DNA from 3 places in the Salicola sp. Rm-C-2C1-2 genome. Region 3 is predicted to be linked to each of the others. Evidence: riboswitches for the same ligand, from Rfam matches in the RefSeq annotation. Region 3 holds a riboswitch; each other region holds the start of a gene.

Region 1 (10,481 bases), on a different contig from region 3:
ACCGAATGGCAGCACCTTGAGCGTGCGCTGCATTACCTTAACGGTAGAATCGCGACATCTCGTTAAGTACCGCCTTGACTGTTCCGGGGTCCGGAGAAAAATCCGGCGCGTTATTGAGCTGGTTATCCACGGTTGTCACGCGCCCCGACGCGTGTTGCACGATGCGGTGGTCATCCAGCAGCACCGCGTAATCCATGTAACTGTGGGCGATGCTCCAGTCCCGCTCGCGACGCTGGAACAGGCCGTTGCCCGTGGCATAGATTTCCGGATCCGTGGCCCCGCACCCAAGGGCGTTGCCCATGATGGTGGGGGCCACATCGAAGTTTTCGGTGCGGTAGCTGTGCGTTTCGCTCCCGTGCCCCGGCCAATGCACAATCATGGGGGTGTGCAGCTGGTACTGGCCGAAGTTGCTTCCGTGGCCCCAGTAGTTCTTACCGTGTTCATTGAACTCCTGGCCGTGATCGCCGGTGATCATGACGATCGTGGACGCCAGCATGCCCCGCTCCTTAAGGTCCGAAAGAACACGCCCGATCTGATTATCCACAAAGTGAAGCGTGGACTTGTAATTGTTGCGCATCAGCTCCGGGTTGAAATCCGGTCCCAGTGCGAGCTTGTTCACTGGATCCCAGTAGGGCTGGAACTTTACCGGGTAATCGTCCGGAACCCGATGACCATGGGGCGTGTCGTAGAAAAGAAAGCCGAAGAACGGGTCGCTGTCATCGGATTTGCTCTGCTGTTCAGTGAACGCGAGCCAGTCCTCGGTAATGCGGATGTCCCAGTCCCATGATTTGTCTCCGGGTGTTTCCAGGCGCAGATTCTCCACAGAAGCGAAGACGTTCTTGTTGAAGGCCGGGCTGATCAGAGGCGCGGATCCCATGATCTTCAGTTCGTAGTCCAGCTCCTGAAGGCGCGTGATCATCACAGGCGCCCGCTTCTGGCTGGTGAACGTGTCCCAGTAGCCCGCTGGCAGGGAGTAGAAGAGCGTGAAGATGCCGGGTTTGGTGGCGTTGCCATTGGCGTAGTGATTGCTGAACTGGATGTTGTTACCGGCAAAAGCCTGGATGTTGGGCATCCACTTCGGGTCGACCATGTCGCCACGAGCGCCATCAATCGCAATCATCAGCACGTTGGGCCGCTCAGCCGGTGCCTCACAGGTAAGGGGTTGGGTGGGGTAGTTCAGCTGGCCACCGCCGCGGTTGCCTGAAAGGGCGCTTGTGGCGCTGCTCTTCTGGACCGCCTTCGGGTCAACAAGGCCGTTTTTTTCCATGAAACGCTTCGCTGTGGCGCCGTAATAAAGCGGCATCGCGCGGGTTATCGACGTGATCCGGCTGTCATGATTGGCATCGGCCCAGGCGTGCCAACTGTGCACCGTGAGCTGGCCCGCAAACACCGCAGCCAGGCCAAGGGCAAGCCAGCGGAAACGGGGGCGTCGCCATGCCAACAGAAGCCCAATCATGAGTTCCAGAAGCAGCAGGCCCAGCGCGGCAGCACCAGCAATCGCCCACATCTGCCAGGGGAAGGAGAAGATCTGGCTGCCGCCTTTCAGCGCCATGTCCAGCACGAAACCGGAGAGATGGAAGCGGAACTGCGCATAGGTGACGGTGTCGATCAGAAGCAGGCCCAGCGCCCCGGTGGCATAGAGTGTACCGGTCGCAATCAGAAGCCACCTGCTGGGAAGCAGGCTGATCGCCAACAAAGGAAGGCCAACTACTAGCGCCAGAAGGGGAAACTGGGCCAGGTAGAGCAGTATTAAATAGACGCTGGTTATGCCGTCAGGGATTGTGAGCCAGGGCAGATAACGGAGCCCGGCTAACAGTGCAAGAATGCCATTGATGAGAAGGAACCAGCCGGTCCAGCTTGCCCGTTGACCTGCGCGTCTGAATTGAGTTTGCTGCAAACCACCCTCGTTCAATGTTTAACGGTAATCGATAGGTCGTTTATTATAGTTATTCTGTTTTGAATGCCCAAATCCGGCTGCATCCGTAGTTTCCCTGCGATCAGGCCGGAAATAGCCGGATTGGCTGAGTTGACCCTCCAATGGGGCCTTGGTAGGGTTCAACCCGCTTTCAGGTGTCCCTGTGCAGACAGGGTTGAAACGGGAAGCCGGTGAGCTGCATCAAGCAGCGATTCCGGCACTGCCCCCGCAACGGTGATTGAGTTAAAGGCGGCCATCGCGCCACTGTGCCGGAGAAGCACGGGAAGGCGGTCGCTGAGGGTGCCAAAGCATCTGCTCATCAGTCCGTAGACCGGCCTGGAAGAAACGCCATGCGTTGCGGTGGGCAACGGCAGGCCGGTTGGATCTTCCCCGCACGGTTCGCACTGTGTCATCTGCGCTTTCCTACCGCCTGTCTTAAGTTTGTCCCTCCTGCAATAGTCATAGTGAGCCGCGCGGGGAAGCGTGGCCAGTTGGTTAGAGGTTGGTTTTTGCCATGAGGGGTGATTCGAATCACGCTCTGCCTATTGTTGCGGTCTGTCTCCTGACGGTGTCAGTAACGACTGCTGCGGATGCTCAACTGAACGCCGAGGAACTCGTCGTGGTGGGCGCTCAGGACAACATCGCCGGGCAGCCCCACCCCGAGGATGCAACCACACCGGTCCGGGTTGTTGAGCGTGATCAGCTGAGCAATCGAATGGCGACTGTCGCTGATGCCGTTGCCAGTCAGCCCAGCACCCAGATCCGCCAGACCGGCGGCGTTGGCAGCTTCGCAACGGCTTCCATTCGCGGCTCCTCGAATGATCAGGTTCAGGTTTATCTGGATGGCATGCTTCTCAACGACCCCATGACAGGGGGCGTGAACCTCAACGAATATTCCCTCCATAACATCGAACGTATTCAGATCTATCCAAGCGCGCCGCCTGCGCAGTTTGCAAATGCCAGTATTGGCGGTGTGGTTTTGATGGAGACCTTGCAGCGTGATGCCGCGGATACGACTCGACTAACCGCCGGTGCCGGTTCATTTGGGACGCGTCGTCTCGGTGTTTTTCAGGGCGTTGGGGAGGGGCGATCCCATGGGTGGGTGGCCGTTAACCGGTTACAGAGTGATAACGACTTTTCCTACCCGAACAAAGCTGATTGGTTCAACCCGAGAGATGGGGGGACAACGAAGCGTCGTAATGCTTACGTTGAAAGGACGGACTTCAGCATCAAAGGAGGCCATCGCTTTTCGGAAACCCTAGATGCGGATGTTCTGCTACAGCACTCGCTGAGCGACGAGGGCATTCCCACCATTCAGAACTGGCCCGACAACGAGGCATCCCTGAGTCGCGAGACGACTCGAGGCCAGATTCACATTGGCGAAAAGGGGTGGCATTCAGGGAAGCTACACAGCAGCCATCGAATCAGCTGGTTCAGAAGCGATGAAGACTTCGACAATCGGGGCGGCTTTGTTGGTGTCGGCCGGAGTGATGTAGAGACCCGAACCAGCAGGGTGGGGCTGCTCAACTCGTTCAGTTATTTACTTGGAGGACATACGTTCACGCTTTCGAGTGATCTCTCCCAGGCTTCCTACGACCAAGATGATCAACTCGATCCGGAACCTGCCGATGAAAGGCAGCGGCGCCAGCTGGTTGGGGCTTCGAGTCACGAGTGGATCAGTCGTAATGGCAGATGGCGGACGCAGGGCGTCGTCCGGTATTTTCACCTGGATGAGCGCTCTGATGAGACCCGCCCCGACGATACTGTCCAACGAGTCTCTGATCGCAACAGCTACAGCAGCTGGCAGTTGGGTATCGGGTATTCGCCGCTCCGCAACTGGCAGGTATTTGGCAATATCGCGCAGCAAGTCCGCATTCCCTCGCTCCAGGAGCGCTTCGGTGAACAGGGGCGTTTTGTCGGCAACCCTGACCTGGACCCTGAGCAGGGTCTGAATCTCGATACGACGCTCCTTACTGAACAGTCCTGGGGAGGCTTCGAGACGACGCTGTTCTGGCGTGATCTCGACCCCTCCATTGCCACCACATTTGATGCTCGCGGCGTGGGTCGCAACGTCAATCTCAAGGCTCGCATTTATGGCGTTGAAGGACAGAGCTGGATCAATCTGACACCCAACTGGAAGCTGACCGGTAATGTCAGTGCCAAGGACTCGGAGAACCGGTCGTCATCAGTACGGGATCGCGAGGATAAGAAGCTTCCCGGTATTTACCACACCTCGTTTCAGGTGGGCATTGAATGGTCCCCGGGTCGTTGGAATACCACGCTTAAATGGCGTGTTGACGATGACCTGTATTACGACTCGGCCAACCGGCTCAAAGCGGATCAACGTCAGAGGCTGGATGCCACGCTCAAGTGGGAAACCCAGTGGCCTAATGGCCACCAGACCAGCTTTCGTCTGGAGGGGCGGAATCTCAGTGACGAGCTCTATCAGGATTTCAATCGATTCCCGGCGCCGGGACGCTCGGCGTTTTTCACAGTGACACACCGGATTTAAACCAGTATCAATCAGGAGACCAAAGGTGACATTTCAGAAGCTATCAGTACTCGCAGTGGCGGTGGCAGCAGCCGGTGGGTTGAGTGGCTGTTTCAGTTCCAGCTCCAGCTCAGACTCTCCCTCAGGTTCGGGCACATCGGCAGACACGGCCGTTGTGGCTACGGTTGACTCCAGCTTCGAGTCGGGTGAGGTGGAGTTGATCGACCTGACCCAGGATGAACTGACGGCGAGTGGTGGCTACCACGAGACCATTTCAGACATCAGCGTACGCGGCGACAGGCAGCACTATTATCTGACGGAGCGCTTTCAGAGTGACCAGATCGGCAAAGTGGACCTGGAGAACCCCAGTCTTTTTGTCTGGGAATACTCAACGGTTGATGAAAACGATAGCGGTTCTGCCAATCCCCGGGATCTTGTGCTGACCGATAGCTCCAAGGCCTATCTGCCGCGTTATGGCAGTGAGAGGTCCTGGATTGTTGATGTTGAGGCGCAAAGCGAGGATGCGTTCAAGCAGGGTGAGCTGGACCTTTCCCCGTATACACCGAAGAATGGCAGTGTTCCGAGGGTCCAGGCCGGAACCGTCGTGAACGATCAGTTGTTCCTCGTCATGCAGCGACTTGCCAGTGACTTCAGTCCGTCCAATGAGGCCTATGTCTCCGCCTGGGATACGGCCACGGACGAGGAAATCGAGACGTCCGCAAGTGCCAGTCAACTGAAGGGCATTCAGCTGTCTGCACGGAACCCTCAGGGGATCACTTACCATCCGGAAACCGGCCTTGTGATTCACGGTGTTGGTGCAAGGGACGACCAAAACCTCGGTGGTATTGACCAGGTCAATCCTGACACCTATGCCACAACCTCCTGGGTGGCGGATCAGGATGTTGACAGCCTTGCCGTCATCGATGAGGACACGCTGTATTTCACTGAGTACAACGCGTTCAAGGATGTTTCGCTCTTCCGCTTTGATCCTTCCACACCGGCCGAGGATCCGGTACTGATCGAAAGCTTTGACGGCGTTGATATCCGTGCATTGGCAGCCGGCCCCTCCGGAAACCTTTGGATTGCGGACGGCGCTGCGGATAATCCCGGCATTCGCATCCTTGATCCCGAGTCTAGTCAGCAAGTTGATTTTGTTCCCACGGATCTGCTGCCCAAGCAAATTGAATTTGCGAACTTGTCAGAATAAGTGGGTACAGTCGTCGGTCGCTCAACAGGGATTAGGAGTAGCAAGTGAAAACCCATAGGCGCAACAAGCAGTCCACAAACAGTCGCAACTGGAAATGCATTGTCATTGTGCTTTGTGGGCTTATGTTCAGCACACTTACTCAAGCGGCCACCATCGTCGGCATCGTCTCCGACCGCTCCTCCGCTGAAATGGCGGCGGGAGCGGAGAAACACCTTGAGGCTTTCCCGGAGCACAACATCGTGCTGCGGACGCCTAAGCAGCTCAAGGCGCTCCCTGATGAGGAGGTCGTCAGCCTCTGGGAGGAAGCCGATGCCATGGTGTTGGCGGCCGTGTTCGGCGAAGAATCCGGCCGCATCCGCCGGCTTGTGCGCGACCAGGGTCCGGGCGCCGATGTGCCCATTATGGCCATGAACAGCAAACGGGGGATCACACGTCTGGCCCGACTTGACGGCGAGCCTGTGATGGATGGACTCGCGGATAAGACCATCAATGAGATGGTCTCCAACCCCGAGCCCGGGGAAGATCCGTCCGTCCACCTGGCGGACCAGCGTGAGGCCTATCCGGAGCAGTCCGAGTGGCTCAAGGGCCGGGCCTTCTACCAGGGTCGCAGCCCTGAGCACATGGATGGCCTTTTCCGCTGGCTGTTGGCGCAGGCTGGGTATGACATTGAGGTGCCTGAGCCCAAGCCCCGCGAGCCCATTCGTTATTATCGCGACGGCGAGGCCAGTGCCGATCCGGACTCGCTGAATCTGGATGACGGCCCGGCCGTGGCCCTTCTGGATCTGGATTCCGGTGATCGCCCCGGTGATCGGGACCTGCTCGATGCGGCCTGTGAACAGCTGGAAGAACGCGATATCCAGTGCTTCACAATTCTGGCGCGCTGGGGCGGCGCCAGTGTTGAGGCGGTGGAGACGCTGGAGGAACGCATCAAACCGGCCACGCTGTCCGGCATTGTGAGCTTGCAGTATTTCACCGTGGGCGGCGGCGATGGCCGTGAGGCTGTCACCGCGGCCTTCAAGGATCTGGACGTGCCTGTTATCAAAGGCATGCGGCTGTCCAAGATGACCAAGCCTGAATGGCTGCTCTCCGACGAGGGCCTGCCCTGGGACTCGGTTCACTACCAGCTCGCCATGCCGGAACTTCAGGGCATCAGCCAGCCCATGGTGGTGGCCGTGGCGGAGCCGCCGCGCATTGACGAGGAGACCGGCGTGGAGCTCACGCTGACAACCCCGGTGAGCGAGCGCGTGAATGCCCTGGCGAATCGTATGGATCGCTGGGTGACGCTGCAGACCAAAGACAACTCGGATAAGCGCGTGGCGCTGGTCTACTACAACCACCCGCCAGGGCGGCAAAACATTGGTGCGGATAAACTCAACGTACCGGAGTCGCTGTTCGAGATTCTGAACCGACTCAAGGATGCCGGCTACAAGACCGGTAAGCTGCCCGAATCGCCAGAGGCGCTGCTGGATGAGATCCAGGATCGCGGCGTTAACCTGCCGGACCAGCAGTCCGGCCTGGAGGAACTGGCCGGCAAGGTCCCCTCCACCAGTAAGGAAACCTATCTGGAACGCTTCGCGGAGCTACCGAAAGCCGTCCAGGCTGAGATGGAGAACGGGCCCGTGGGCTATCTCCATGCCCAGCTCAAAAACGCCGCCAACAATGGCCACACCAAGCTCGGCAATGACCTGCTCAAGAATGGTGTGAAAGATCTGCGCCACATGCTGCGCAACTATGAGCACGATGCGACCCAGCGGGCGCTGGACTTGCTCGACCAGTACCAGACCGGCTGGCGGACCGTGCTGCGCGATGAAACGGACAGCACCGACAAGGTGACCAAGCTGCGCGATGCCCTGATCCAAACCGGCATCCCCGGCCTCTCTGGCTGGGGCGAGGCACCGGGGCGCTCCATGGTCCACGAGGGCGAAATGCTGTTCCCCGGTATCCACTTCGGCAACGTGTTCATCGGCCCGCAGCCGCCGCGCGGCTGGGAGGTGAGCGAGGAACTGCTGCACGCCAACACCACCTTCCCGCCCACGCACCAGTACCTTGGGTTCTATCAGTGGCTGCGTAAGGACTTCAACGCAGACGCGCTCGTCTACCTGGGCCGCCACTCCACACGCGAGTTCCTGCCCCGGCGCCGCGCCGGCCTGGCCGAGGACGACTACCCGGAACTGCTGGGCAAGGACCTGCCGCTCATCTACCCCTACATCGTCGACGGGGTGGGCGAGGGCATCCAGGCCAAGCGCCGCGCCATGGGCGTGATGGTCAGCCATCTCACGCCGCCGCTGGAGACCACCAAGCTGTACGATAACCTGCTGGAACTGCGCCAGCTCGTGGAAACCTGGGAATCCTCCAACGACCCGAACTCGTCCGCCCGTGACCGCGCCGTTAAAGAGTTGCGCAAGCGCCTCAAAGAACTGGATATGGTCCAGGACATCGAGAAGGAGCTTGCCGCCGGGCACCACCATGGCGAGGAGACGCATGGTGAAGAGGAAGAGGAGGGCGAGGAACACGCCGACTCCGAGCACCATCATGAGCATGCTGAGGGCAGCAAAGAGCCGGAAGGGGGCGAGCACGCCCACGGGCATGACCACGATGCCGGTGAGGAACACGGCCACGAACACCATCACGAGGATGAGAAAACCGTTCACCTGGAAGAGGTGGACGACGAGCTCCTGGTGCACGAAGTGGGCCATTACCTGACCACCATGCAGGAAAGTTTCATGCCCCTGGGGCTGCACGTTTTCGGGCGTGACTGGAAGCAGGAAGGCATCGACACCATGCTCAATTCCATGGCCGGTGACGACGCTGAACCCCAGCCGGAATGGCGCGAAAAACTGAAAGCGTCACCCGGCGAGGAAATGGATCACCTGCTCGCCGGTCTGGATGGCCAGTTCGTGCCGCCGGGCGAGGGCAATGACCCTGTGCGTACGCCTGAAGTGCTGCCCACTGGCCGCAACTTCCACGCCCTCTCCAGCGACCTGGTTCCGACCCGCGTCGCCTGGTCTCTGGGCGCGGAAATGGCCCAGGACGCCCGCAACAAGGGCGACCCCAAGGCCAAGGGCAGCGAGGCGATTGTGCTCTGGGCCTCAGATACCGTCCGCGATGAAGGCGTGATGATCGCCTTCGGCCTGGACATGCTCGGCATCAAGCCCAAGTGGAACTCACGGGGCATCGTGGAAGGGCTCAAGCGTGTACCGCTGGAAGACCGCAGCCGTCGCCGCGACGCACTCTTCACTACCTCCGGCCTGTTCCGCGACTTGTACGAGGACCAGCTCGTGATGCTCGACCAGGCCTCGCGTCTGGCGCTGGATGGGGCCTACAAGACCATCATGGCGAAGCATCCCCAGCTCGACCGGGCCCTGGAAACCGCTATGGAGCCGCTACCCGAGGCCATGCGTGACCCCGGCAATGAAAGCCTGGCTGAAAACGACGTGGCCGCGCGCTGGGTGGCGGATACCAAGGCGATGATGGCTAACGGCGCCAACGCCAAGAAAGCCGGCTCCGATGCCGCACTGCGCGTCTTCGGCACGGCTCCAGGCTCCTACGGGGCCGGCGTTAACCGCCTTGCCGACCGCTCCGGCGCCTGGGACGACCGCAGCAAAGTTGCCGACGCCTACACCCGCCGCATGGGCTATGCCTTCGGGGGCGACAAACAGGGCGGCCGCGCCGCGCACGATGCGTTCAAGGATCGTCTGGATAACGTGGGTCGCACTTATCTTGGGCGCGCCAGCCACGTCTACGGTCTGCTCGACAACGACGATGGCTTCGACTTCCAGGGCGGTCTCTCCATGGCCGTGGAACAGGAAACCGGTGAAACCCCGAACAACCGCGTCCTGATGCACGCCGACCCGGACAACCCCAGGGTCGAATCCCTGCAACAGGCCCTGATGAGCGAACTCCGCGGCCAGAACCTCAACCCGCAATGGATCAAGCCGCTCATGGAGCAGGGCTACGCCGGCGCGCGCACCATGTCCGCCGACTTTCTGGACAACCTTTGGGGCTGGCAGGTCACCAGTCCGGACGTGGTGAAATCCGCCGTGTGGGACGACATCAACGAGGTCTACTTCGAAGACCGCCATGATCTCGGTCTGGATAAGTTCCTCGAAAAGGACCACAACGTCCACGTTAAAACCCACATGCAGGCGATCACTCTGGTAGCAGCGCACCGCGGCTTCTGGAAGCCCGACGAGGAAACCCTTAACAAGCTGCGTAAGGAGTTTGCTCAACTTGTGGTGGAAAACGGCCTCCCCGGCAGCGGCCACACCCGGCCAGACCACCCCACCATGCAGTGGGTGGCTGAGCAGCTGAGCGACGCCGAACTGAAGAAAGACTTCAAAGCCGTCCTCGACGCCGCGCGCATGGAGGCACCGGAGTCCGGCAAGGCCCAGCCGGTGAGCATGCGCGAGGTCAGCATGAAACAGAAACCACAGCAGCAGGACGCCGCTGAAAAGGCGAAGCAACAAGCCGAAGAGAAGAAGCAGGGCAAGCAGTCCGAACAAACCAAGGACGAACAGGCGTCCGCTGAAGGCGGCCAGGTCCTGCTGCCATGGTTTATCGGCGCCGGTGCTCTGGTCCTTCTTGGAGGCGGCGTAGTAGCCGGCAGGCGTATCTCGTAGCTGCCCTCCGGAACAACCTATAAGTCAGCGAGGCAACAATGTTCACATCCGCAACTCTGGACATCATGGACACCATGGTCAGCTACCTCCTGGAGCCGGTGATCATCGCCCTTCTGGGCCTGATCGCCCTGGCCCTCTGGGAAACCGGCCTTGCCATAGGCGAGCGCACCGGCGGCCTGCGCCGCATGATCGAGCGCGGTGACAGCGCACCGCTGGCCGCGCGTGCCCAGCGCCGCATCGACCGCGCCG
Region 2 (10,481 bases), on a different contig from region 3:
ATGGCGCTGCGAGGCCAGCCGGTCCAGATAGGGCCCGTACCCCACCAGATCCGTCGCTTGCTCAATCAGATCCCGGGTCTCAGGCGTTACCCAATCCGGGCCCGCCGGGCCCACGCCAATCACATCCAGCCGATTCATGCCCGCACTCCGGGTCCCGGGATCAGCACCATGGAGAAGTACGGCGCCTTGCCATCCGGCGCCTCTACCAGCGGCATGACCCGCTCCTCCGGCATGCTCGCCTTTTCCACGTACCAGGCGCGCTCTTCAAGCCCCAGATCCTTCACGATGTGACGAAGCAACGGCAGGTTGGTGCCAACTTTCATGATCACCGTAGCCCGTTGCGGATCGATGCCAGCCCGTAGATCATTTTCATCCATCGTTCCGGGAATCACCCGCAGCTGGTCATCGCGCATCATCAGCGGGTGCGGTAGCAGGGCGCCACCAGCCATCATGGCACCAACACCCGGGACAACAGAGCTCTCGAAGCGATCTTTGAGCCGCAGATAGATGTGCATGAAAGAGCCGTAAAAGAACGCATCCCCTTCATTAAGGACCGCCACGGAGCGCCCCGCCCTGAGCTCCCGGGCAACCGCCTCAGCGGCCTCCTCGAAAAAGGTCTCGATCTGCTGACGGTAGGCCTGGCTGCCGTGCGGAATCTCGTTGGTAACGGGATAGACCAGCGGCAGCTCCTGGTGACCTTCCGTAATGTGGGCGTCACAGGACGTACGTGCACGGCCTGCGCCACTACGCTTGCAGAAGTAGGCCACGACCGGGCATTCAGAGAGCAACCGGGCGGCCTTGAGGGTAATCAGTTCCGGATCGCCCGGGCCAGTGCTGATGCCGTAAAGATGACCGTAACCATCGCCAACTGTCGGTGTTGCCAATACATCATTCATTGTGTCATTCCGTTTCACTGGCCAGGGCGTTCACGGCAGCGGCAGCCATGGCGCTTCCGCCACGCCGGCCATGAACGGTTAGAAAAGACAGGTCCGTAGTCGCCGCCAGCGCTTCTTTGCTCTCGGCGGCACCAATGAACCCGACCGGAAAACCGAGGATGGCAGCAGGGCGAGGCGCCCCATTGGCCAACCGGTTCAGTAGATGGAACAGAACCGTGGGCGCATTGCCAATCGCCACAACACTGCCCTCAAGATGCTCATCCCAGAAGTCCACGGCGGCCGCACTGCGCGTGTTGCCAATGGCGACTGCATGATCGGGAACGCGTTCGTCCCGCAGGGTGCAGATGACGGCGTTGTCCGCAGGCAAACGCTTGCGGGTGACGCCATGGGCAACCATTTCGCTGTCGCAGAGTATGGGGTTACCTGCCTGAAGCGCTGCCTTTGCCGCGCCAGCGGCGTCCGCGGAAAACGCCAGGTCCTCGATCAGGTCCACCATACCGCAAGCGTGGATCAGGCGGACCGCGGTTTTTTCGAGATCTGCCGGCACCGCTGCAAGATCCGCTTCATTGCGGATGGTCGCGAAGGACGCGCGGTAGATGGCGGCGCCGTCCTTTTCATACTCATGGAGTTCGTCCATTACATCGTCTCTCTATGTGCAATCCTCATGCCCTGTTCGGGCAGCGATACCCGAATGCTCAGGCAACAAACCAACATTCCTGTGTCCACGTTTAGCTGACTCATGGCTTGATCCGTACACCTCTTGCCACCAGCCACCAAGCCAGCAACCCGGTAATCCCTGTCACCACCGGCAGCACCAGAAACGTCCACCCGCCCCCGATCGTTCCCTCATCAAGCAGGCTGTAACGGAAACCGTCCACGATGTAGACCATGGGGTTGGCCAGGGAGACGGTGTCCCAGGGGGCCGGGAGGCGGTCGATGGGGTAGAAGACGCCGCCCAGGTAGATCAGCGGCGTCAGCAGGAAGGTGGCGATGACAGAGGTGTCATCAAAGCTGCGGGCAAAAATACCGTTGAGCAGGCCCGCGAAGGAGAACAGCAGGGCGCTCAGCACCGCCACCAGCAGGCCGATGCCGGGGTGCTGGAGTTCGAGCTGGGTCATGGGCAGGGCCACCAGCAGTACCAGTGCTCCGGCCATGAGCCCGCGCAGAACGCCGGCGGTGGCGAAACCGGCGACGATCAGCCAGGCGGGCATGGGGGCGACCAGCATTTCCTCGATGTGGCGCTGGAGCCGGGCGCCGAAGAACGCCAGGGTGGTGTTGTTGTAGGCGTTGGTAACCACGGCGAACAGCACCAGACCCGGCATGATGTAGTCGGCGTAGTCAGCACCGCCCACCTGCCCGAGATCGCGCCCAACGAAATGCCCGAAGATGATCATGAACAGCGTGGCGGTGACCACCGAGGGCAACAGGTTCTGGACCCAGGAGCGCAGGAAGCGGCGGACCTGCTTGATGACCAGGCCCTGGTAGGCGTTCCAGAGGATGGTGGCATTCATTGATTGCCCTCCGCGTCCGGGTCGCCTTTTTCCAGAAGGCGCAGGAAGCGGGCTTCCAGGCCCTGGTCACCGGTGCCGCTGCCGGCGTCGGCGCCAAAGAGGCGCTCCGGTGTGTTATTGGCGATCAGACGTCCTTCACGGAGCACAGCGACGCTCTGGCAGAGATCACGCATTTCCTCGAGGTAATGGCTGCTCATCACAATGGTAGTGCCGGCGGCATTGAGTTCCTGCAGCAGCGACCAGGTGTCGCGGCGAGCTTCCACGTCCAGCCCAGCCGTGGGCTCGTCGAGAATCAACAGCTCCGGCTCGTGCACCAGAGCACGGGCCATCATCAACCGGCGCTTCATACCACCGGAGAGGCCCCAGGGTTTGCGCTCGGCGCGTTCCAGCAGGCCCACGCGCTCGAGGACCACCCGGGTACGTTCCCGGGCGCGGCGGCGCGGCAGGCCGTAGTACATGGCCTGGGTAGCGATGATCTCGTTGATGGGCTCAAAACTGTTGAAGTTCACTTCCTGGGGCACCAGCCCCACCCGACGGCGGGCAGCGACAGGGTCGCGCTCCGGGTCATGACCAAAGAGCCGTACCGAACCGGTTTCGACCCGAACCAGGCCGGTCATCAAGCCGATCAGCGTGCTCTTGCCCGCGCCATTAGGCCCCAGAAGCCCCTGGAAGGTGCCACCGGAAACGCTAAGGTCCACGCCGTCGAGCGCTGACTGACCACCTTTGTAGGTTTTGCGCAATCCCTCGAGTTCAATGGCCGCGATCATCCCGCCTCCTCGGCGAAGCCGACAAGTTCACTCCGGCGGCTTACAGCGCAGACACTCAGATGATGATCACCAGGCAGATAATCACGCGCGCGCGCCAGACTCACACCCGCGATGCGGTCGCCCAGGGGAATCCCCGAGTTCTGACAGGCTTCCAGGGCTTCGATGCTGGTGTTGGCGTTGCGGATCCATTCAGCCAGCTCCTGGCCGGCACCAACCGCCACCGCCTCATCAGCGATGAAGTCAAAATCAATCGCACAGCGACGGCTATGAGTGTCCGGCTCACCGGCGGCGAACTTGCTCAGTTTGCCGAAGCCGCTCGCCAGCGTTACCTGGCGCAGTGGATGCTTTTTCAGGTACTTGAGCAGAGCCCCGAACATGTCCCCCATCTCCACAATGGCACCATCCTCCAGACCGAAGTGTGAGCGGGCAAAGGATTCACTGGTACCACCGGTACAGCCGGCGATATGAGTCAGGCCGTTAGCCCGGGCCACATCCACAGACTGGTGAATGGAGGCGATGAAGGCGGAACAGGAGAAGGGTCTTACCACGCCGGTGGTGCCAAGAACGGAGAGCCCACCCTGGATGCCAAGCTTCCCGTTCATGGTATTCCGGGCGATGGCCTCGCCGTCGTCGATGCCCACGGTCACGCTGAAGCCCCCCGCGAACCCCGTTTCAGCGGCGAGGTCTTGCAGGTGCTCGGTAATTAATTGCCGTGGCACCGGGTTAATGGCCGGCTCACCTCTAGGCACGGGCAGTCCGGAGCGGGTCACGGTTCCAACGCCCTCGCCAGCCCGGAATTGCACCCCGGTTTCGCCCATCAATTCCACACAGACCCAAAGCCGGGCTCCATGGGTGGCGTCCGGATCATCCCCGGCATCCTTGATAACGCCTGCCTTGGCGCTGGTGCCAGCTACGGTCAAATCCTCGATGGTCATAGCCGGTTCCTGGCCCCGGGGCAGGCGGATACGCACGCACCGGTCTTCGCTGCCAATCAGGAGCGCACGAGCCGCCGCTACCGAAGCAGCCGTAGCACAAGCTCCCGTGGAGAGCCCCTGACGAAGGGGACCGTTGTTTTCCGGGGTTTCGGAACGCATGATGCTCAAACCCTGAGCGCTCAACCGCTGTGCCGCCCGCACTGCGCGATACTGTTCCCCTGGGCCGGTCTCCGGACTCATGCTGGAACCAGTCTGGTTCGGGCGGATCGCCTTCCCATGATGACATCATCACAGTGGCGGGGATGATCCGCGCGCAGCATTCACCGTTGCGGGGGCAGTCCCGGAATCACACCGGGTTCCCGTTTCAGCCGCCATTTGAACAAATGCCGGCCACCCAGAGACGAGAGAGGTGTGAATGCTAGAGGATTGGGGCACCCTGGTCAAACCGCCACCAACTCATCCGCGGTTTTTGACTTCCGTCACACGATGCCCTAGCCTCCCCAGCGCTTCGGTCAGCGCTCCATCACGAGCGCAAGGGAACCCGGTGAGAGTCCGGGACTGACGCGCAGCGGTATTGGGGAACAAGGATCACAGGGGGTTACCCCCGGGCACTGTCCAAACCGGATGGGAAGCCGTGATCCAAGGCCAGCGCCAATCATTGGCGCCCGCCCCTGAGTCCGAAGACCTGCCGAAGCCCGACCCATGGCACAGATGGGCCGGAAGCCGAGCCTTCGCGACTAAGGTGTTCGGGCCACCAACGGGGCGGTATTACAACCGCTGCTCCGCCTGTCGGCCTGCCCGCGTGAGGGCTCCATCACTAATGGACTCAGTGTATGGAGACCTTAAATGAAACAATCAGGCGTAGTACTCGCTCTTTTATCCCTGCTTCTGCCCTCAATGACTGCGATCGCGGCTGATCACCACATGACGCTGGACGAGCTGGTGGTCCCGGGATCGGCCCTGGAGGAAACCCTCCCCTCGGAGTTATCCGACTACGGCGCTGAACTGGAAGTGATCGACAGTGAAGAACTCGACAGGACCGGTGTCAGCGACATTGGCCAGGCTCTTCGCGGTAACGTGCCAGGGCTCTATCTGGACCCCAAGACCGGCCGGGGCGACTACGTGGACGTCCACCTCCAGGGCTCGCGCGGCCAGGACGTGCTCTGGCTGGTGGATGGGGTGCGCATCAACAACCGGCTCTTCGGCAGCACCTCGCCACTGGACTCCATCAGCACCCATATGGTCGAGCGCATCGAGATCCTGAAAGGTGGCCAGGGCCTGTTCTACGGCACCCAGGCAGTGGCCGGGGTCGTGAACATTGTCCTGCGTAAGCCCGAAAAGGACTCCGGGGGCAACATCACCGGCGCGCTCGGATCACTAGGCGACCGCCGCCTTGCCGGCCATGTCAGCAATCGCAACGAGTACGGGCGGTGGCTGGTATTTGGCGAACACGACCATTCGGACGGCTACCGCCCCTACCGGGACAGTGAGCTGCTTGAAAGCGCCCGGCGTCAGAAGCGTGGCTTCACCCGCAGCTCCTACGGCGGCCGCTACCTTCTGGATGCGGGCGAGGGTAAGTCGTTAAAAGCCCTCGTGGTCCGCAACGATGTGGAAGCCGATTTTGCCCGGGGCAACAGCAACTTCAAGGCCGTTAACGACCGCGATGAGAACATTGTTTCCCTGAAATGGGATCATCAGGTCAACGAACGCAACGGCTACTTCATCAAAGCCTACTGGCACGACTGGTGGACCGATTACACCCGCCTGGGCATGGACAGGGACGGCACCGTCAACCTCATTAACGACCGGGCCGAATGGGGGTTCGATGACTATGGCGTCAATCTGACCGGTCGCCACACCACGGATGGCGGCTCCCAGCTTCTGGGCGGCGTGGATTACCAGCGCTATCAAGGCGAGGACTATTCGCTGCGCATTGACGGCAAGACCGAAGCCGTTACGGCGGGCTTTGTTCAGTATCGGCCCCACCTGAGTTTCTCGCCCAGTACCCACCTGGCCCTGGGCGCCCGCTACAACCACTCCAACTTCGCCGATGACCACAGCATCTGGAACATCAGCCTGAAGCAGCCGCTCCCCAAAGACCTCCACCTGAAAGCCAGCGTGGGCACCAACTTCCGGCTGCCCTCGGCCTTTGAGATGTTCGTGATTGACGAGGACTTCCCGGCCGGGAATGAAAATCTGGAACCGGAGGAGAGCATCAACAGCAATGTGTCGCTGACCGGTCACATCGGTAACCCTGTGACATGGCAACTGGGTGGCTTCTACCGCGAGATCGACAACCTCATCAAGGTTGCCGATGGCCAGTACGCCAACAGCAACCAGACGGTCCGGGTCCACGGCGCTGAGGCCGCGCTCAGCCTGGGCGATGACCGCGGCTGGCAGCTGGATCTGGACGCCACCTGGGCCGATGCGCGGGAAGGTGGCAGCGATGAGCAGATCGCTGATATCCCCGAATGGCACGCCAACGCCACGCTCAGCTGGCAGGGCGACAATCAGGGCTGGGAGCTCAACGCCCGCCACACCGGCGACGCGGCCACAAGCACGGCGGACATTGGCAGGCAGTCCTACGGCGACTACACCCTGTTGAGCGCCAGTGCCTGGCGTGAGTTCGGGGTCGATGGCGCCAACCGGGTCACCCTGCGCCTGGAGAACCTGAGGGATCAGCAGTACGCCAACGGCGTCGCTCAGGTGACGCCCCCGGATGGCGAGCCGTACCGTCAGGACACTCTGGGCCCGCCCCGCAACGTTCAGCTTGAGTACAGCCGGAGCTTCTGATGGCAGGCTGGCTCAAAAAACGGACCCTGCGCTGGCTCATCCCGGTTCACCGCTACCTCGGGCTCGCGATGAGCCTGATCCTGCTGCTGTGGTTCGCCTCGGGCATCGTCATGATGTTCGAGGGCTACCCACGGACCCCGGCCAGTGATCGCATGGCGTGGCTCGCCCCAATGGACCCTGGCCAGCTCGCGGCAACGCCCACCAGGGCGTTGGCCGCGCTGAATCTGGAAGAACCCGCGGCCCTGCGGATCAACCAGCCCGGCGAGCGCCCCCGGATCCATGCCATGAACGCCCAAGGGCAATGGCGCAGCGCCTTCGCCGACACCGGCCAACCCGCGCCACCACTGAACCGGCAACAAGCCCGTAAGCGGGCGCGTGAACTCAGTGGCGCCGCCGTGGCCTCGGTCACGCGGCTGGATGGGCCGGATCAGTGGACGGTGAACAGCCACGTCCGCGCCCCGGCGCCACTCTGGCGCGTGGCACTGGCGGATGACGCCGGAACCCATCTGTACCTCTCACGCCCTACCGGCGAAGTCATCCACAGCACCACCTTCCATGAGCGGGTCTGGGGCTACGCCGGCCCGGTTATCCACTGGATCTACCCGACCCAGCTGCGCCAGCTCAGCGGCGTCTGGCGCCAGGTCGTGCTCTGGGTTTCCGGCATCGGGACCCTGGCCACCCTCAGTGGCCTCATACTGGGGCTCATGCTGATGCGCTGGAATAAGCGCCGGGGCGGCGTCAGTCCCCTCCAGGGCCTGTTCCGGTGGCACCATTACCTGGGTCTGGCCTTTGGCACACTGGCGGCAACCTGGGTGTTCAGCGGGCTGCTGTCGATGACCCCCTTCTATTGGACCTCGGCGGACCGGGACCCGGCACTGGGGCAGCGCCTGGGCCACAGCAGCCCGGCAACCCATGAGCAGGCCAGTGCCCCAGCACAGGTTGGCGGACTTGCAGGCGCTACACCCCGCGAGCTGCAACTGCACCGGTTCAATGGTCAACGCTACTACCGCACCATGGACGCCAGCGGGGCCGAACAGTTGTACCCCGCCTCGCAGGCCGCCGCTCCCGTGGGAGAGGACGGCAACCTGCCGGCAAACCGGGTCAGGGAGGCCGCCAAGGCCGGGGACAGTGAATTAACCGCCTTCCGGAAGCAGAACGCGTACGACGCCTACTACTACGCAGGCCGGGCAGCCCGTATTGGCGGGGAACAACCCACCCTGCCGGTCTACCGCGCAACCTATGATGACGGCGCCCGTCTCTACATTGATCCAGCCACCGGCGGGGTGCTCCAGCACTCAACGCCGCTCACCCGGCTCAACCGCTGGCTCTACAATGGCCTGCACAGCCTGGATTTCCCGGTACTCAACCCTGGCAGCGTCGCCTGGTATGCTCTGGTCCTGGCGCTGTTGAGCGGTGGCACCCTGCTCTGTCTGAGCGCCACCTGGCTGTCCGTCCGCTATCTGTGGCGCCGCAAGCGCGGCCGCTGAACCCTTCGACTAACCACAGCGCCATCACACAATGGTGAGATGGCGCTATTCTTTCCCCGGCTTCCGCGCTAAAATGCCGTTTTCATTCATGAAACGGCCAGAGACCGCCCATGGCGCAGAGCGGTAATCAGGAATCCGGCGAGTTTTCCATCGACCAGCTGGCGCGCGCCAGCGGCATGACGGTGCGCAATATCCGGGTCTACCAGGAGCGCAGCCTCATACCGCCCCCGGAACGCCGTGGACGTAAGGGTATCTACAGCGAGACCCATCTTTCGCGGCTGCGCATCATCGGCCGATTACTGGAACGCGGCTACACGCTCAACAACATCGCCGAACTGATGGAAAGCTGGGAAAAGGGCAACGGCATCGAGCACATCCTTGGGCTTGAGAAGGCCGTGGTCAGCCCCTGGTCGGACGAACTGCCCGAATACCTCACGAAACGTGAACTGGTACAGCGCTTTGGCAGCATTTTTATGGGCCGTGCGCTCAAGCGCGCGCAAGAGCTGGAGCTCATCATTCCCGAGGGCCGGCGCTACCGCATTCCAAGTCCACGCATTCTGCACGCCGGCTCGGAACTGGCCAAGACCGGCATCCCGCTTGAAGATATGCTGGATGTGGTAGCCTACCTCCGCCATAACGTTGAGCAGGCAGCCGAGGAGATGGTCAAGCTGGTGGAGCGCCACATCTTCAGCCGCTACGGCCAGAATCTGCCGCCCCCTGGTGAGTCCGAAGAGCTCGCCCAGCTGATTTGGCGCCTTCGTCCGCTGGTGGAGATGGCTGTACTGCCGGAAGTAGCACGGGCTATGCAGAAAGCCGCGGATCGGCATCTGGGCGATCGGCTGGCTTACATTCTGGATCATCTCAACCTCCCCGAATCCCAGAATCACACGGAATAACCTTGTATCGCCCACCCACGTGATTGACTGATATGACGTCCAATTGCGTCATCTCAGACTTGCTGCACCCCCGAATACTGTTACATTGAGCATTGTGACTTTCATCAATGTAATACTGATGGAGGCTGACAATCATCAAGGGGAGGGCCGCCATGACAGCCGCAACCGCAGCCAAAGAACACGCAACCGACGAGAACATCCAGGGCCCGGGCGACGACGGTATGGTAATGCCAGAGCGCCGGGACCTGCATTTCCTGCCGCCAAAGGAGCGCATCCACGACTGGCATGCCCAGGGGGCGCACATGACGCAGTTCATGAATGCCCTCTCCCTGTTCTTCCCGGCCGGCGAGCGGCTTTTCATCGACGCCCTGCGCTCCTACCGTGACCAGATCCCGGATCCGGACCTGAAGAAGGCCGCCACCGCTTTCATCGGCCAGGAAGCCATGCACAGCCGCGAACACATCGAGTACAACAAACTGATGCAGGAGGAAGGGCTTCCGGCGGATAAGCTGGACGCTTTCGTGTGGTCTCTGCTGGACTTCCTCAAGGATCGCACCCCCAAGAGTATGCCGCTCAACGCCACCATTGCCCTGGAGCACTTCACCGCACTCATGGGCGGCTTCCTGCTGGATCATCCCGAGGTTATGCAGGGATCCCAGGACGACTATCTCCGGATGTGGCAGTGGCACGCCATGGAGGAAGTCGAGCACAAGGCGGTGTGCTTTGATGTCTGGGAAAAGTGCATTGGGCGGGGGCCCACCGCCTACCTCAAGCGCGCCTTCGGCATGAGCGCCGCCACCGCCATATTCTGGCCATTGGTCGTGGGCTTCTATTTACAGATGGTGAATAACAGCGACGCCTGCCAGAAGGAAGGCTGGCGCGGCCACCTGACCGTGCTCAACACCCTGCTTGGCAAGCCGGGTGTACTGCGCCGCCAGATTCCCGAGTGGCTGGTGTACTTCAAATACAGTTTCCATCCCTGGCAGCAGAACAACAGCCACCACATCGCGCACCTGAACGAACTGGCCGAAGAAGCCGAAGAAGCCTATCAGAAGGCGATGACCGGGGAAGGTCACAATCACCACACCCATCACTGATCTTCGGGACGACAAAAGTTCTCCAACCCCTTGGCCCGGTTCACCCGGGCCTTTTTCCACCCGCTCGCCAGTCTGACGCTTACCCGCGTCACCTCAGTC
Region 3 (10,481 bases):
ATGACGACGCCAAACGCTGGGCCACCCTCGCCGATCATGTCTGGCCGATGCCCGGGCTCTACATCTATGGCAACCAGGACCTCGTGATCCTGCCGGAATACCTGAACCACATCGAGGACTGTTTCGAGTCCATCACGGTGCGCGAGGTGGCCGCCGGGCACTTCCTGCAGGAGGAGCAGCCAGAGGCGGTGGCGGAGCATCTGAACGGCTTCCTGGCGCCCTGAATCATCAGGGGCTGGCGCGCCGCAGCGTCAGGACGCCGTCCTGCTGGGAGAAATCCACCTGCCCCAGGGCGCTCATGCCCAGCAGCGCCATGTCGTCATCCATGGACGGGCTGATCGTGCCCGGAACATTGCGGAAGCGCATATCACCGAGGCGCAGCTCCGGGATCGTGGTGCTCCAGACGGTGACAGTGCCGGCGGCGGTCCGGGCCCGCCCGCGGCTTTCGCGTTCCAGGCCGGCCCGCTGGGCGATCGCATCCGAGACCGTCACTCGAGTGGCCCCCGTATCCAGAATAAAGGTAACGTCAGCGCCGTTGATGCCGCCCCCCGCGACATAGTGACCCTGCCGATTGGCCTCCAGTTCAATGGACTGGACACCGTTGACCATTTCCGTTTCAGGAGTCTGGTTCGGGTTCCGCTGACTCTCGGTAATACCGCCAAAGAACCAGGTGGCACCCCCGATAAGCACCAGCCAGAAGCCGCCGAAATACAGCAGGTAACGGGTCTCGCTCGCCATACCTAGGCGGCTCCTCTCTGGTCCGCATCCCGCATCTCCCGGGTCCAGTACACCGTGGCGCCACAGACGGCGGCCGGCACCAGCACCAGGTTGACCAGCGGCACCATGGCCAGAACCGCCACCGGCATCCCGAAGCCCAGCGCCGTCAGCCGCTGGGTCGCCACGCGCTTACGCAGCCCATCGAAGGAAACACGGTGGTTGTCCGCCGGGTAATCCACGTACTGCAACACCATCATCCAGCTGTTGAACAGGAACCAGAGCACCGCAGCCAGCAGGTTCACCACCGGGATCAGCCCCAGCACAAACAGCACTAGTGCCCGGGGCAAGTAGTAGACGATTTTCCGGACCTCCCGATACAGGGCACGGGGAATGTCCTTCACGATCTGGAGCCAGCCGTCGTCCGGTGTCAGCGTTTCCCCGGCGATTTCCTTCTCCACCAGTTCGGAGAGGTAACCGTAGAAGGGCGACCCGATGAGGTTGGCCACCATCACAAAACCATAGGCCAGCAGCAGAAGGATCACCAGGCCATAGAGGATCCAGAACACCCAGTCCAGAACCTGGAGCCACTCCCAGTCCGGAAGCCAGCCCATGGCAGCGTCCACCATCATGGCGTAGCCCTCACCCAGCAACCAGATGAGCACGCCGAACACGATGATGTTCAGGATCAGCGGCAGCACCACGAACAGGCGCAGTCCCGGCTGGCGGATCAGCCGGAACCCCTCGCCCAGATAGCCCATGCCACGGAATGGATTGCCTCGCACGTTGCACTCCTCCGGAGAACCAGTCATTCCCCGGGAGCCTACCACGCCAGCCCAGACAGCGCTGCCCTGTGCAACCCGTCTCCGGCGGGCCATAATAACACCAGGATTACCGGATAGAGAAAGGCGACCATGAGTGATGAGGACGATACACGCCCCAGCCCGGGTGCCATCCGCGAGCCGGCCATGCGCCGCTCCGGCTGCGGCTTCCGGTATGACCCCGGGGAACTCAGCGGCGGCGTGGATTTCTCACGGGCCCATGAGCTTCTGAACGGTGCCAGTGAACCGCTACTGCGCGATGCCACCCCGGATGACGCTGAGGCCATCGCCGAACGCGTGAACAGCGCCTACCGCGGCGACATCAGCCGCCAGGGCTGGACCACGGAGGCCGACCTTCTGGGCGGCCAGCGCACCGATGCCGCCATGATCCGGGAGCTGCTGACTGACTCGCTGTTCCGGCTGGCTTGGCAAGGCGACACCCTTGTTGGTACTCAGCAGATCGACTATCTGGACGACAGTACCGCCGAACTGGGCATGCTGGCTGTTGCGCCGGAGCATCAGCGCGAGGGGCTTGGTAGGCGCCTGGTCACCGATGCGGAACAGACCGCCCGGTCCCGCCTCGGCTGCCGCACACTGCGCATCCGCGTCCTCCACCAACGCTCGGAGCTGCTGTACTGGTACGAATCACTGGGGTTCGAGCGTACCGGAGAGACCGCCCCATTCCCCGATTCCCCGCGCTTCGGCGAACCCAGGGTGAGGGATTTGTGGTTTGTAGTTCTTGAAAAAGCCATCGAATGATTCAGCTAGCTGCCAGCTTGACTCAGCACCACGCCTGCTAGTAGATTTCCACCTACCTTGGCAAAGGAAATGTCATTCAAGTGCTGAAAGGAGTTCAGTCTTCCTGTCCTCAAGTCGCCCCAACAAGCGTTTCAGTTCGCCTGGAGCTTTCGACGCTCAATGACATTGCCTTTCCCGATAACGCTGCGACCACTGGCGTTATCGGTCGGGGTACGACACTGGGTTCGCGCTCACCGCGAACCGTAATTCGGAATCAATCAACTAAAGGATTAGATGCAATGCTGAAACGACTGTTTCTGACCACGCTGGTCATGTTTTCCGTTTCTTGTGCGGCCAGCCTTCAACTGAGCCAATACCCGGATGTTTTCGTGAGCGAGGGAAGCCTTAAGGCAACCCTGGTCGAGGAAAAATCCGGTGACTATGCCCTTCTCCGAATCACCGGTACAGAGCATGAAATCGATGGCGTGGTATTCCGCACCGAGATTACCAGCCGTGGGGAGGACAGGACCGCCTACGAGGCCGAGATTGATGGTGAAACGAGAGCTCTCTTGTTGAAGAGCCGCCACTGGGGATCCGATCGTTACACGGCTTACATTCCCGACGGCGATGAGTATCACCTTGCCCGCGGCAAGGAAGAAAGCGAATCCTTCGAAACGGATGAGCTTCTGAGTACTTTTCAACAGCAGAAGAACGATGGAGTACAGGAAAAACTCGCGGCCTTTGACCGTGAAGCCAACAAAGAAGCTCAGAAATCCAGCCTTGCTGACATGGATGCTTCAGCAGCTGAAGCATGCGGCTCCGACGTAACCACTAAAGTTGAATGGAGCACCGTTGATGACAGCAAGCTCAAGGAGCTCAGTGTTTCCGGCTACTGCGGCATTGTTGTATCTCAGATGGAGCGCCTCTGCAGTTCTGATGAGGATTTCAAGTCGACAGCTGGCGACTTTGATACCGTTAACTGTAGGTTCAGGGATACGCTGAAGCTGAAACCGGATGACTCTTCGCTGGATTTCACAACCGGTGAAAAAGAACCCAATCAGCGGGATTTCGTCCACCAGATCCTCAGAAACTTGTAACACTTATAATCCGGAGCAGACAGGCTCCGGATCTCCCTCTTCTATCATTTGCTAGCGCCTCCCCCACACCTTCAGGCATACCCAGCAGGAGAGGCCCGACGCCGCTCTCGAAAAGTCGAACTTTCCTGATCATTGATCAATTTGCCGTCTGGCCTCGGGCATTCTATCTTTCAACCAGAATACAATGACGCATTTCCCCCATTACGGGCCAGGAATAGCCCCAAAACCAAGAACATCCACGGAGGATCCATGAGTTCAATTGCCAGGGACAGCAGCCGCGTTCCGCCGGTGTGGGAACGTCTGCCACAGATTTTCGGCTACCCCTTCAAACCCGCCTGCCTGACAACGCTGGGGCTGGCGGCCCTGCTTTACGCCATCGGGATGCTGGTGCCGCTGCTCGGGCTCATCCTGGTGATCGTGGCCTGGGTGGTGCTCTACAAATTCGCCTATGATGTGCTGGAGGCTACCGCCCGGGGCTGGATGACACCTCCAGAGATTCAGCGCAAGAGTAACAGCTGGGTGCTGGTCAAGACGTTCGGGCTCTTTGTGCTTCTGGGGATCGCGGTTACCGGCATTGCCATCGCGACCGGGTCCATGGTGCTGGTGGCCACCACCAGCCTGTTCATCGTAGCGGCGCTACCAGCGGCCATCATCACTCTGGCCATGAGCAACAGCCTGATGGCGGCGCTCAATCCCGGGACCTGGGTCAGCATCATGCGCTCGGTGGGCTTGCCCTATTTCATCGCCTCGTTGCTGCTGTTGATGCTGTCCATCAGCCAGGGTATGGCGGAATCCATGGTCGCTGGTGTTTTCGGCCCCAACCTGCTCGGACAGGTTGGGGTATTCCTGATTGGCGGCTACTTTCTCGTGGCCTCCTTCCACCTCATGGGCTATCTCGTGTACCAGCATCACCACAGCCTGGGTGTTGAGCAGGAAGTCTCCGCTGCTGACCGCGCGCGCGCCGCCAACCCGGATCTCACCCCACTGCTGCAAGAAGTGGAAGGACTAGTGGCTGACGGTAACGTGGGCGATGCCATTGACCGGCTGCAACGCGAATTCCGCCAGAGCGGCCTGCAGCCGCAAGAGCACGAACGCTACCGCAAGCTGCTCCATCTCCAGGGGCGCACAGAGGATCTGCTCGCCCACTCCCGCGCCTACATCTCAACGCTGCTCTATGGACTTGAGCAACCCAAGAAGGCCATGAGTATTGCGGAAGAGGCATTACGTCTGGACACCAGTTTCCAGCCGGAGGATCCGAGACAGGTGCGCGACCTTGCCCGCCTGGCTGACCAGTATGAGCATCATGACCTGGTTATCCGCCTTACCAGCCCTTTCGGCAAAGAAAATCCGAAACACCCGCACCTGCCGGAAAACTATTATCTGGGCGCGAAGGCTCTGTTCGAAGGGCGCGGCGATGAGCAGAAGGCGTTGAAGATTCTGCGCCAGCTCCAGAAACACTTCCCGGACCACGAGCTGCGGGACCGTGTGGATGAGCTGGCGGAGCGGGCGGAGCGCATCGCGGCCAGCTGAGCGGGCACGCTGCGAACACAAGCGTCAATCCTGGATCTGGCGCAACGCACGCATCATGGCCGGATCACTGGTCAGCCTCTGAACGGCTTCCATAAAGGGCTTCGCCTCCTCGCTCCGGCCCTGGCGGCGCAGCTGCTGGGCGGCAAGCAGACACGCCCGGGGCAGTTCCGCCGGCGTCTTTTTCAGCCCCATCAACCGGTCCAAAAGCATGCGGCCTTCCTCCAATGCCTCCCAGCGCAGAAGGCGGCAGCACAGATCTGTGGCCTGGCTGGCCGATAGTTTCGGATTGGCGCGCTGGCGGTAATCGGCGAAGGTCTCCATCACCAGCGCACGTTCTTGCGCGGTATCGCCGGGGAGAGCCAGGATGCGGCCGGCTGCATCATGCAGATCCGGGTCCTCTTTCCGTACCTTGCAGGCGTTATACCAACTCCCCAGAACAGCGGTATCCGCTGGGTTACGCTCAAGCAGAGGCCGGAGCCGGAACTTGGCGCGGGTCACATTCAGGGCGGCAAGATCCTGCTGCGCCGCTTCCAGAATCTCGCGGTCATTCTCGCGCTGGGACTCCTCCTGCAGAAACTCATTGCGCTGCCAACCGAGCGCGCGCACACCAGCAGCGATCAATGCCCCGGTGACGATACCACCGGCATGAGCCTCATAGGCCACGTTGCTGCCCTCCGCTATCACAAACTGCACCAGCTCCCACCCCAGCCATACCGGCAGCAGCACGATGGCCGGCGCGCGCACGTAATCAAAGTAAACCCAGATCCAATAGAAGAAACGGACCCTTAGACGCCCATAAAGAACCGTGAACAGCCCGATCAGGCCGGCAATAGCGCCGGACGCCCCCAGCATGCCAGTCGGCGTACCCCAGTGAACCGCCAATGACAGGGCCGACCCGCCAAGCCCCGCCACCAGATAGGAGGCGAGGAACAACACTGGCCCCAGAGCGCCTTCTACCAGGATTCCAAGCAGCAACAGGAACAGCATGTTGCCCGCCAGATGCCCCACGCCGCCATGAAGGAAGATGTGACTGAGCAAGGTGATCGGCGCTACATCGTCATAGTGCATCATGTACCGGCGCGTGAAACTCTGATCCATGAGCCGCTCAAACTCGCTTCTGTCGGACTGCCATTGGGTATAACGCTCACTGTCCGGATCAATGATCTCGCCGGAGCGCATTGCGGACAGGAAATCCGGGTGGGAAGCCACCAGGCGCGACCGGGCAAGCGCAATGCGCTGCTCGTCCACTCCCTCTTGCGCTGCTGAGTCGAGTTTTTCCATCTGGTTACGGAATTCCACCTCATACCCCGGCACGAAATCTTCCAGCCAGGCCCACTCGCGCTCCTCCAGGCCACTTTCCTGATAGTGGGAGGCCGCCTCCCGCATGGCTTCGCTCTCGCCACCTTGAAAGACAGCAAACACGACCCCATTCAACAAAATAAGTAGCAGCGTTATGAGCGGGAAATTATGGCGCGAAACAGCTTTATGGAGTGGGATAATCAACATGGCAGGCGTCCTTTTTGTGTCCGGCTTCCTCCGGACCTTGTCCGGTTAGAGCATAACTCATTAGCCGCCTGTCGCCAGCCCCGATCCCTCTGGCAGAGTCAACGTATCACGACAGTGTAATTACTCACACGAACAGACAGAGGCACTCCCATGAAAATCCTGATGGTCCTGACATCGCACAGCGAGATGGGCAACACCGGCCACAAGACCGGTTTCTGGCTGGAGGAGTTTACAGCCCCCTATTACGTGTTCCGTGACGCTGGCGCTGATATCACGCTGGCAAGCCCAGCGGGCGGCCAGCCGCCCGTGGATCCAAACAGCGCTGCCGACGATGCCCAGACGGAAACCACACGCCGCTTCGAGGCTGATGAAGAGGCGAAAGCGGCCCTTGCCGGCACCCGGAAGCTATCCGGGACCTCCATCGATGAGTTCGATGCTGTCTTCTACCCCGGCGGTCACGGGCCCCTCTGGGACCTGGCTGAAGACGCCGATAGCATCAGCCTGATCGAAAACGCTGCAAAGCGGGATAAAGTCATCGGCGCCGTCTGCCACGCACCCGGAGTTTTCCGCCACGTTAACGGTGCCAATGGTGAGTCACTGGTCAGGGGCCACGAAGTCACCGGCTTCACCAACACCGAGGAGGAAGCGGTTGGGCTCACGCAGGTCGTACCCTTCCTGGTGGAGGACATGCTGGAAGCCAATGGTGCGGATTATCGCTGCGGGGAAGACTGGGGTTCGTTCGTGGTTCGCGACGGCAAGCTGGTCACCGGTCAGAACCCGGCCTCCTCCGAGGAAACCGCCAAAGCCGTGCTGAACACCCTGAAACAGTGACAGCAACGGGCTCGGCAGGGCCCGATCCGGGTTACTGAGTGGTGTTATAGACGTAGGAGTCGACTGTGCCGTCCTCCTTGAAACGCACCACCAGATCCGTTGTTTCCGCCTCCCGGAAGGCGGACCAGCGATACTTCGCGTAGGTCCAGGTACGCATGCCATCCTCCAAGCCGGTACGCCACGGATCGCCGAACATAGCTTCAATATCCGATCGGGTTGTTTCACCCACTGTGATCTCTTCCACTTTGTGCGTCGCGAAGTCTTTTCCAACACTGGCGCAACCGGCGGCGACGAGCATCACACCCGCCAGAAGCACGCCTGCGATCTGTTTGCCTGTACTCATTTTTCTGCTCCGTTTACGGATGACGCTCCCATCCTACCCAGAGCCCGTGCGCGCTGAAAGTCACGACTGATTGCGGTTTATTCATTCCCATGCCTCTTGCTTGCAAGGGGGTCTCTCGCCTACATTGGTAGCGTTCCGCAGCGAGGGGAACACCGGTGAAAATCCGGGGCTGTCGCGCAACGGTATGGTGGTTTTGCCACTAAGCCCGATTACCTCTGCGGAACGGAGACTGGAGCCTTCGCGTCAAGGGTGAAAGGTCGGAAAGGGCGTCGTATCACCATCCTCATGGGCCCCGACCCTCCGTTTCGACTCCGCGTTGGCTTCTCCAATACCCCCCTGTAAAGACTCGAGGAGAAGCCCGTGTTGGAAGCTAAAATCCAATCCAATCCCAATCCCGTTCACACCAAGGGTATCCCGACCGGGGATGCCACGCAGGGCCTTGACACTCTCATCCTGCAAAGCCGCCTGACCCGCAGTGCCCAGCGCCTGCTGGAGGCCATGGGCGTGCGTATTGAACCAGTGCGCTGGTACAAAGTCACTGGGCCCGCCGTCTACCGGCTGGCCTGTGCCCAACAGCGCCCGGCTCTGCAATGGCTGCCGCCGGAACAAGCCGAGATGCTGATGGACGAACTCCGGCGCGAAGAGGACGATCTGCGCACGCCAGAGTGGGCGCTTGAACTACTGCGTCGTCAGCGTGCCGGCACACTTTTGGATATGGACGGCGGCATCGAGTTCGGGGACCACGGCATTGATGCTGGACTCGTACTGCACGACCTCCTGCGCCATCCGGGCGCATGAGAGGCGTCACAGGGCCTTGATGGCCCTGTTGAGCTTTGCTGTGGCAGGCGGCCCGCAGGTTTAAGGACGGGACAGATGGGCCGGCAAAAATTCCGGTAAGGCTTGAACGCCGCCGGGCGATCAGGGAGAGTGCGCACTATGACTTTGGATGAACAGCTTGTAGCAACTGCCCGCGCAATGAACACCACCGGCCTGAATCAGGGCCGCTCGGGTAACCTGAGCGCACGCTGTGGCGACAGCATGCTGATCACCGCTTCGGGCTGCCATTTCGATCACATAACAACCCGCCACGTTGTGGAAGCGGATCTGGAAGGCGGCTACCGTGGCTCGCTGAAGCCCTCAAGCGAAGCTTCGTTTCACGCTGCCATCTACCACCAGCGCCCGGACGCCGGAGCGGTAGTCCACGTTCACTCGCCCTGGGCTCTGTCACTGGCCTGCCTGCACCGCTGCATCCCCCCTTTTCACTACATGGTTGCGGTTGCCGGTGGTACCGACATCCCCTGTGTCCCCTACGCCACCTTCGGCACTGAGACTCTGGCTCAGCACGTAGCAACAGGCTTGGCGGAGCGCGACGCCTGCCTGATGGCCAACCACGGTCAGGTGGCGCTGGCGGACACGCCGGAAGCGGCGCTGGAACTGGCGCAGGAAGTCGAGCATTTGGCGCGCTGCTTTGGCCAGCTTTTGCCGCTGGGCGAACCAGTGCTTCTGGATGATGCGCAGATGGCCGAGGTGCAGGACCGCTTCAAGGGCTACCACCGCAACGCCCAGACAACTAAGACCTGAAAGGCCAGCGGCTCAGCGTTGACCAGCCTCTTCGTGGTTCACTATGTGGTGCAGCGCGCTGCATTCGACCATGGGATCATTACAGTTAACCACAATGTCCGAACGGGCGAGCACAAACCCTTTGCCGGTAATTGTGTTCGCCACCAACTGATGCACGCCCTCATGGTGGGTGCCAGTGAAGGTGCCGATGAATCCGGTCTCGCGCAGGGACACGGTCTCTAGACGATCACCAGGCTGAATGCGCCCCTCATGATTCAACAGCGCCAGACGCGCGGAGGTGCCCGTGCCCGTGGTGCTGCGACAGATGACGCCGGGATGCACATAGGTCGTGGAACGCGAGCGGTAGAAGCTGTCTGCCACCTGCTCCACCGGCCCCATGAAATGCAGAAACGGCAGTGGCCCTACATCGCCCAGGGCGTAATGCGAGAACCCACGCTCCGCCTGGATGGCCTCGACGATGCGATAGGCACAATCAGCTAGTTCATCCTCTTCGTCCAGGGTCAGGTCAAACCCCAGCTCGGTGGCGTCTACCAATGCATAGAAACCGCCACTGTAAGCCACACTGTAGGTCACGTTGCCCAGTGAGGGTACATGGATACTGTGTCGATAGCTGTCGATGTAGCTGGGCAGCCCTTCACAGGTAATGGCTTCAACCACGTCATTCTCGACCCTGGCCTCTATCTGCACCAGCCCTGCCGGCGCCTCCAGCAGGAAGGTTTGATGCCCTTCCTGCTTGGGCACAATGCCCTGCTCCAGAACGGCCGTAGCGGTACAGATGGTGTTGGAACCGGAATAGATGGGATAGCCCATCACCTCCATGATGATGTAGCCGGCTACCGCCCGTGAATCCGAGGGTGGCACAAGAACATCCACGGACATCTCCGGTATGCCGTAGGGCTCAAAAAGCAGCAGCTTACGCAGTCCGTCCCCGTCCCCCTGCAGGTATTCCATCTGCTCACGCACGCTGGCCCCGGGCAGAGGCGCGACACCGCCGGTCACGATCCGGCTTACGTCCCCGCCAGCATGGGTATCCATGAGCCGCAGGGTCAGGTCATTGCTCATCGATTAGCCTCAATGGCGACGCAGGCGCCCTGTTGATCCCACTGGCTGTCCGGCACGATTACGATCTTGCCCAGGTAATCACTGCCGCGATTGACGCAGTATGCCTCCGCTTCGCGCAGTCTGGAAAACCGGAACGCGCCCTGGACTTGGGGACGGAAACCTCGCTCATCTCAGTCCACGAATTCGTCGATGATGGCATTCAGGGTCTGACTCGGACGCATCGCGTTCTTGATTTTCCCGGAATCCGGGTAATAGTAG

The links. A riboswitch is a leader RNA that binds a small molecule or an ion and turns the genes downstream of it on or off. The one in region 3 is predicted to bind cobalamin.
Region 1: another riboswitch for cobalamin. It lies ahead of AAF659_RS10805 (TonB-dependent receptor); the one in region 3 lies ahead of AAF659_RS13440 (hypothetical protein).
Region 2: another riboswitch for cobalamin. It lies ahead of AAF659_RS06005 (cobalt-precorrin-5B (C(1))-methyltransferase); the one in region 3 lies ahead of AAF659_RS13440 (hypothetical protein).

What each region holds. Positions count from the first base shown of each region.
Region 1 is NZ_JBEFNF010000006.1:11,747-22,227, reverse strand. Features, by position in the region: gene cobD (threonine-phosphate decarboxylase CobD) at 1-66, shown strand, start outside; gene AAF659_RS10810 (DUF3413 domain-containing protein) at 38-1,897, opposite strand; cobalamin riboswitch at 2,052-2,269, shown strand; gene AAF659_RS10805 (TonB-dependent receptor) at 2,430-4,427, shown strand; gene AAF659_RS10800 (NHL repeat-containing protein) at 4,453-5,613, shown strand; gene AAF659_RS10795 (cobaltochelatase subunit CobN) at 5,658-10,232, shown strand; gene AAF659_RS10790 (MotA/TolQ/ExbB proton channel family protein) at 10,271-10,481, shown strand, end outside.
Region 2 is NZ_JBEFNF010000002.1:48,713-59,193, reverse strand. Features, by position in the region: gene cobJ (precorrin-3B C(17)-methyltransferase) at 1-138, opposite strand, end outside; gene AAF659_RS06025 (precorrin-2 C(20)-methyltransferase) at 135-896, opposite strand; gene AAF659_RS06020 (precorrin-8X methylmutase) at 901-1,533, opposite strand; gene AAF659_RS06015 (ABC transporter permease) at 1,634-2,407, opposite strand; gene AAF659_RS06010 (ABC transporter ATP-binding protein) at 2,404-3,174, opposite strand; gene AAF659_RS06005 (cobalt-precorrin-5B (C(1))-methyltransferase) at 3,171-4,349, opposite strand; cobalamin riboswitch at 4,314-4,522, opposite strand; cobalamin riboswitch at 4,602-4,816, shown strand; gene AAF659_RS06000 (TonB-dependent receptor plug domain-containing protein) at 4,956-6,902, shown strand; gene AAF659_RS05995 (PepSY domain-containing protein) at 6,902-8,389, shown strand; gene AAF659_RS05990 (MerR family transcriptional regulator) at 8,500-9,285, shown strand; gene AAF659_RS05985 (metal-dependent hydrolase) at 9,438-10,382, shown strand.
Region 3 is NZ_JBEFNF010000009.1:5,338-15,818, forward strand. Features, by position in the region: gene AAF659_RS13395 (alpha/beta fold hydrolase) at 1-224, shown strand, start outside; gene AAF659_RS13400 (retropepsin-like aspartic protease family protein) at 229-738, opposite strand; gene cysZ (sulfate transporter CysZ) at 741-1,499, opposite strand; gene AAF659_RS13410 (GNAT family N-acetyltransferase) at 1,629-2,294, shown strand; gene AAF659_RS13415 (hypothetical protein) at 2,375-3,370, shown strand; gene AAF659_RS13420 (DUF4013 domain-containing protein) at 3,620-4,900, shown strand; gene AAF659_RS13425 (rhomboid family intramembrane serine protease) at 4,925-6,322, opposite strand; gene AAF659_RS13430 (type 1 glutamine amidotransferase domain-containing protein) at 6,557-7,237, shown strand; gene bamE (outer membrane protein assembly factor BamE domain-containing protein) at 7,269-7,580, opposite strand; adenosylcobalamin (AdoCbl) riboswitch at 7,700-7,842, shown strand; gene AAF659_RS13440 (hypothetical protein) at 7,941-8,378, shown strand; gene AAF659_RS13445 (class II aldolase/adducin family protein) at 8,517-9,161, shown strand; gene AAF659_RS13450 (proline racemase family protein) at 9,174-10,223, opposite strand; gene AAF659_RS13455 (NADP-dependent isocitrate dehydrogenase) at 10,394-10,481, opposite strand, start outside.